Linked DNA regions of Mariniflexile sp. TRM1-10. The protein of the gene in region 1 interacts with the protein of each later gene in a pairwise test. Links are inferred from orthologs where the notes say so. Each region holds a gene or a part of one and is shown on either strand. Other genes may lie near its edges.

Region 1 (3,329 bases):
AATTCATCACCAATTGAAGAATTCTGAGTACTGATTACTAACATATTCATAATTATTTGATTTAAATTAAACATGCTACAAACTTAAAATGTAAATGTTTGACTCAAATTAAAATGCGACAGATGACCAATTTAGCGATTTAAATAACATCTTGTTAAAACAATTGCTAAATTGGTTATTCGTCTACAAAAAACAAAATAGCTATAAAAATATGCTATCATTGTATTGATATTTGGTAAAGATGTTAAAAAGACAATTCATTATAAAAAAAATAGGTCAGTTATTGCTACATATATTATTTTGGTGTGGTGTTTTGTTGTTTTACACTTACTTTTTTGGTTTTAATAGTACCAACTTTAATTATATCTTATCATTCTCCTTATTTTTAATGCCCATTACCATTACAACGACCTATGTTTTAATTTATAAAATAATCCCCGAATACCTTATAACAAAACGATATTTTCGTTTTGGATTATACAGCATATATACCTTTATAATTTCTGCCTATCTTATTGTAATTTCTGTTTTTTATGGATTGATTTATCTATCTAATTTTCAATATGCAAATATGGCACCCATCAGCAGAAACTTATTGTTTGTTGGCACTGCCGTGTATCTAGTAATTATTATTGTTAGTGCCTTTAAGTTATTAAAACTGAATTTAAACCACGCCGAAAAAACCAAAAAGTTAGAAACCAAAATTTTAGAAGCCCAATTAAAACTTAAAGAGCAAGAGCTGAACTACCTTAAAATGCAAATTCATCCCCATTTTTTATTTAACACCTTAAATACAATGTATGGCTTTGCTTTAAGAAAAGCTGACGAAACTCCTGAAATGATATTAAAACTATCCAATTTACTGGATTATTTACTCTATCAAATTGATAAACCCTTTGTGCTTTTAACAGATGAAATAAATCATATTAAAGACTATATTGAATTAGAAAAAATGCGATTCAACAACACTCTTTTTGTTAGTTTTAATTGTCATAATAGTATTGAATCAGTCAACGACCTCGGGGCAAGCCCACGAGGCATTTATAGGAAGAACATTGAAAATTCGAAGCAAACCCCGGAGCATTCAAATCTCGATTATCGAGTAAAAATTGCACCTATGCTATTATTAACATTTGTTGAAAACAGCTTTAAGCACGGTAGATTAAAAAACAGTATTTTAACCATTAAAATTGATATCTCCTGTACTAAGGAAAACATACATTTTTCAATAGAAAATACAAGCTCAAAAAGTGAAACACCAAATAAAGGCATCGGATTGCAAAATATTCAAAAACGATTAGACCTTCTATACAAAGACCATTACATTCTAAAAGTTGACAACAAAGAAGATCTTTTTAAAGTAACACTGACACTAAAACATAGCTAATTGCAAAACCAAAAAAACATATCCTGCTTAATTGTTGATGATGAAGCTATTGCAAGGGACGTTATAGCAACCCATATTTCAAAGATTGAAAATGTTACCATTGTGAAAAGCTGTAGCAATGCCATGGAAGCTTTCAATATCATTCGTACCCATACTATTGATTTGCTATTTTTAGACATTAATATGCCCGATATTTCTGGAATTTCATTAGCTAGGTCTATTAATAAAAACATTAAAATCATATTCACAACGGCCTATCGCGATTATGCCGTGGAGGGTTTTGAGCTTCAAGCAGTTGATTATTTATTAAAACCCATTTCTTTTGAACGTTTGTTACAAAGCATAAACACCTATTTTGAAGTATATCATCAACCTAAAACAACTGATGAAAAACCTTTAGAATCCAGTAGTTTTATGTTTGTCCGTTCAGACAGACGCATGATTAAAATAGATTTTGAAGCTATTATTTACATTGAGAGTTTTAGTGATTACATTAAAATTCACTTAAAAAACGAAGTTATAGTTACACGGGAAACGATTAGTGCCATTGAGGCTAAACTTCCAAACAATCAATTTTTAAGAATCCATCGCTCCTATATCATTTCAATTGCACATATCAATTCCTTTACTAATGAACATGTGGTCATTAACCATAAAGCCTTAACGATTAGCAGAAGTTACAAAAAAGAGGTTTTGGAACGGTTGGAACGGTATTAGAGAAAACAAAAAAGCGAACCTCAATGGGTTCGCTTTTTGTTATAAAGAGATTCCTGCCTTCGCAGGAATTTTGCTTAAATATGCAATGCTCTATCGTCAGTAGCCGCTAAAGCTGCTTCTTTGATAGCTTCGGTAAATGTTGGATGTGCATGGCTCATACGAGATACATCTTCAGCAGATGCTCTAAATTCCATAGCAACCACAGCTTCCGCAATCATATCGGCAGCACGGGCACCAATCATGTGTACGCCTAAAATTTCATCGGTTTTCTTGTCTGCTAAAATCTTAACAAAACCATCTAAATCCATACTGGCTCTACTTCTACCTAAAGCACGCATTGGGAAAGACCCTGTTTTGTATTCAACACCAGCTTCTTTTAATTGCTCTTCGGTTTTACCAACCGCAGCAACTTCTGGCCATGTATAAACAACACCCGGAATTAAGTTATAATCGATATGTGGTTTTTGTCCTGCCAATGTTTCGGCAACAAATACGCCTTCTTCTTCAGCTTTATGCGCTAACATCGCCCCTTTTACCACATCTCCAATGGCGTAAATGTTGGAAGCACTTGTTTGTAAATGGTCGTTCACTTCTATTTGGCCCCTATCGGTTAATTTCACTCCGGCAGCTTCAGCATTCAATCCATCGGTATACGGACGGCGTCCTACAGATACTAAGCAGTAATCACCTCTAAATTCAATTTCTTCCCCTTTTTTATTATCCGCCTTTACAATAATTTCATCACCAACACGCTCTACAGATTTCACTTTATGGGATATATTAATATTGAATTTTTGTTTTTTCAATACTTTATTAAGCTCTTTTGAAAGACCAGAATCCATCGTTGGAATGATACGATCCATAAACTCAATAACCGATATCTCGGCACCTAAACGTTTGTAAACCTGACCCAATTCCAAACCAATAACACCACCACCAATAATGATTAAATGTTTTGGTATCTCTTTAAGTTTCAATGCTTCGGTAGATGTTATAATACGCTCTTTATCAATATTGATAAACGGTAAACTTGATGGCTTGCTTCCTGTAGCTATAATGGTGTTTTTAGCTTCAATTACAAGAGTTTCATCACCTGAAATGGTAATATGGGTGGCATCTTTAAAACTTCCTAAGCCTTGATACACGTCAATATTGTTCTTCTTCATTAAAAAATCAATACCTCCTGTCGTTTGGTCTACCACAGCTTGTTTACGGGCAATCATTT
Region 2 (3,294 bases), 2.3 Mb from region 1 along the record:
CCAATGCGATTCAAAATCCGTTACAGGTTGAATTAGCTGATAAAATTGAAAAATTATCAGGTTGTAAAGGTTACGAATTGTTTTTGTGCAATTCGGGTGCTGAAGCCAATGAAAATGCTTTAAAGTTAGCCTCGTTTAAAACAGGGAAAGCACGAGTTATCGCTTTTAATAATGGGTTTCATGGGCGTACATCGGCAGCGGTGGCAGCAACCGATAATAAAAACATTGTAGCACCAATCAATGCACAACAACAAGTCACTTTTTTGGCTTTGAATGATATTGATGGCGTTAAAAGGGAATTAGAAAAAGGCGATGTTTGTGCGGTTATTGTAGAATTTATTCAAGGTGTTGGTGGGTTGGATCAAGGAACTGCCACATTTTTTGAGGAAGTGGATGCGCTTTGTAAAGCAAACAATACCTATTTTATTGCTGATGAGGTACAATCGGGTTACGGACGTTCGGGGAAATTCTTTGCGTTTCAATATTACAACGTAACACCGGAAATTATTTCAATTGCTAAAGGTATGGGGAATGGTTTTCCGATAGGAGGCATTTTAATACATCCAAGTATTGAAGCAAAACACGGCATGTTGGGCACCACATTTGGCGGAAATCATTTAGCCTGTGCGGCAGGGTTAGCGGTTTTAAATACGATTGAAGACGAGAAATTGATAGATAATGTCAATGACATTTCAGCGTATTTTATTAGTATTGCTAAAACAATTCCGCAGATAAAAAATATTAAAGGAAAAGGATTAATGATTGGATTGGAATTCGACTTTGAAGTTGGAGAGCTAAGGAAAAAGCTTATTTATGAGCACCATATTTTCACTGGTGGCGCTTCAAACAAAAAGTTAATTAGAATTTTACCGCCATTAACCATTAAAAAAGCACATGTAAATCAATTTTTTGAAGCACTTAAGAAAACTCTAGAGCCAATAGAAGTTGAAAAATAGAAATTAAGTCCCAAAGACTCAGAGTTGCAAAGCTTCAAAGACTCAAAGCTTAGAAACTTTGTAACTTTGCAGCTTTGAAGCTTAGTAACTCAAAAAAACAAAAAAAATGAATACTTTATTAAACATAGAAACAAGAAACGACGTATTACTTAAAATGGCAGCACTTTTAGATTCTGAAAGAGCCGCTATCATTAAGATTAACAAAGCCGATTTAGATGCTTATGATGGTGCCGATATTTCTATGTACGACCGTTTAAAAGTAGATGATTCCAAAGTAGATGAAATGATTGCTTCGGTAACACATTTAGCAGCACAAAGAGATCCTGTAGGTATTGAACGCTTTAGTTTTAAGCACGACAATGGGATGCAAGTTTACAATAAAACAGCTTCTTTTGGAACGGTGTTGATTATTTATGAATCGAGACCAGATGTGACAGTCGAGGCCGCAGGAATTGCTTTTAAATCGGGAAATAAAATTCTATTAAAAGGCGGAAAAGAGTCTTTAAAATCTAATTTGAAAATAGTTGAATTGTGGCATCAAGCATTGAAAGAACATGGTGCTTCGACCGATTGGGTTGAATATTTACAATTCAACAGAACGGAGACACAGGCTTTTTTAGAAAATCCAACCCAAAAAGTAGATTTAATTGTACCTCGTGGAGGTGAGCGTTTAATTGCTTTTGTTAAACAGCATGCTACGTGTCCGGTAATTATCAGTGGGCGTGGAAATAACTTTGTGTATGTTCACAAAGAGGCCGATCAACAAATTGCTTTAGACGTGATTATCAATGCAAAAACAGCTAAAATTTCAGCATGTAATGCTTTAGATAAAGTGTTAATTGATGAAAATCTACCAAATAAAGAAGCTTTTATTAAAACTTTGATTTCTAAATTAAAAGAATTTAAAGTACAGATTTTAGGTGATGGAGCCATCTCAAAATTTGAAGGTGTTGAAGCCATTGGGTCTGATGATATCTGGTATGAGGAATTTTTAGATTATAAAATTGCTATGGCAGAAATAGATTCTAATGAAGCCACGATCGCTATGATTAATAAATATTCTGGTGGTCATTCATCTTCTATCATCACAACAAATAATGATGTTGCTGAAACTTTTATGGCCAATGTAGATACAGCAGCGGTTTATCATAACGCATCCACCCGTTTTACCGATGGTAGCCAATTAGGTTTAGGTGGTGAGTTGGCAATCAGTACCGATAAATTACACCAAAGAGGCCCTATTGGATTGGAACATTTGGTAACCAATAAATGGTATGTTCATGGCAATGGACAAATAAGGTAAGCATGCAAAAGAAAAAAAGAATATTGCTTAAAGTAGGTTCTAATACCCTTACTAAAGAAACGGATAACATTTCTAGAGGTAAGATTGAAGATATGGCGAATCAAATCGCTCTTTTACAAGATACTTGCGAGTTCATTATTGTAAGTTCGGGAGCTATTGCCGTGGCAAAACAGTTTGTGAAACTGGAAAGCAAAGGCAAAGATATCAATGTGAAGCAAGCATTAGCATCTATTGGTCAGCCGCATTTAATTCGAATCTATCAAGAAATTTTTAGAGAAGCGGGGTTGTTGACGTCGCAGTGTTTGTTGTCGTATTCCGATTTTGAAAGGGAACAAAGCCGAACAAACATTGTAAACACTATTAATGTTTTGGTTAATAATAATTATATTCCAATCATTAATGAAAATGACACTGTGGCAACCGATGAAATTAAGTTTGGAGATAACGATAAATTAGGGGCATTAACAGCGTCTCTTTTAAAAGCAGATTTGTTTATTATTGCGACCAATACAAACGGTATTTATACTAAAGAATCTATGGAGAATGGCACTCCCAAAACTATTGAGTTGGTAGAAGATTTTGAGGCGTTGGCAAAACAAGTGGTGAGTTCAAAGTCGTCTCACGGAAGTGGCGGCATGCAGTCTAAAATTGAAGCCGCTGAAGTAACAAAAAAAGCAAATATAGAAACGTGGATAGTAAACGGATTGGAAGATAATTTCATGGTAAATGCTATGAATAACAAAGTAGCGTTTACTAAAATAATTTGATGGATTTTAAGTTTATTGATATAAAAAATGAATTTTATAAAGAAGCAGTTTCACTAAGGATAAGGGCTTTTTTTGAAGGAATGCCAAATGCAGCAGATTTGATTAATGACAAATTTGAAGCTAAAGGAGTCCATTTGATTTGTTTAAACAACAATAAAGTTATTGGGACAGGAAGATTGAATTTTGAAGAAAATGAATGTGTGATTTCTCAAATGGCGATTGATAAAAGTTTTCAGTACAAGGGCATAGGAGGCAAGCTATTAAATAA

Evidence for each region.
Region 2: the proteins of CJ739_RS19605 (region 1) and CJ739_RS10350 interact in binary tests that used the Escherichia coli proteins (3 or more experiments, as listed by UniProt). The link is inferred for Mariniflexile sp. TRM1-10 from one-to-one orthologs.

What each region holds. Positions count from the first base shown.
Region 1 is NZ_CP022985.1:4,729,407-4,732,735, forward strand. The notes cover bases 256-3,245. They hold CJ739_RS19605 (LytR/AlgR family response regulator transcription factor), read left to right. Parts: upstream 256-1,387; coding sequence 1,388-2,104; downstream 2,105-3,245. Other genes in these bases: CJ739_RS19600 (sensor histidine kinase), read left to right, coding at 284-1,387; lpdA (dihydrolipoyl dehydrogenase), read right to left, coding at 2,179-3,245. Outside these bases: CJ739_RS19595 (MotA/TolQ/ExbB proton channel family protein), read right to left, coding at 1-50; more of lpdA, read right to left, coding at 3,246-3,329. UniProt on the Escherichia coli protein: Member of the two-component regulatory system BtsS/BtsR, which is part of a nutrient-sensing regulatory network composed of BtsS/BtsR, the low-affinity pyruvate signaling system YpdA/YpdB and their respective target proteins, BtsT and YhjX.
Region 2 is NZ_CP022985.1:2,447,336-2,450,629, forward strand. What follows is about bases 206-3,160. They hold CJ739_RS10350 (glutamate-5-semialdehyde dehydrogenase), read left to right. Parts: upstream 206-1,062; coding sequence 1,063-2,259; downstream 2,260-3,160. Other genes in these bases: CJ739_RS10345 (aspartate aminotransferase family protein), read left to right, coding at 206-956; proB (glutamate 5-kinase), read left to right, coding at 2,262-3,026; CJ739_RS10360 (GNAT family N-acetyltransferase), read left to right, coding at 3,026-3,160. Also shown: more of CJ739_RS10345, read left to right, coding at 1-205; more of CJ739_RS10360, read left to right, coding at 3,161-3,294. UniProt on the Escherichia coli protein: Catalyzes the NADPH-dependent reduction of L-glutamate 5-phosphate into L-glutamate 5-semialdehyde and phosphate. The product spontaneously undergoes cyclization to form 1-pyrroline-5-carboxylate.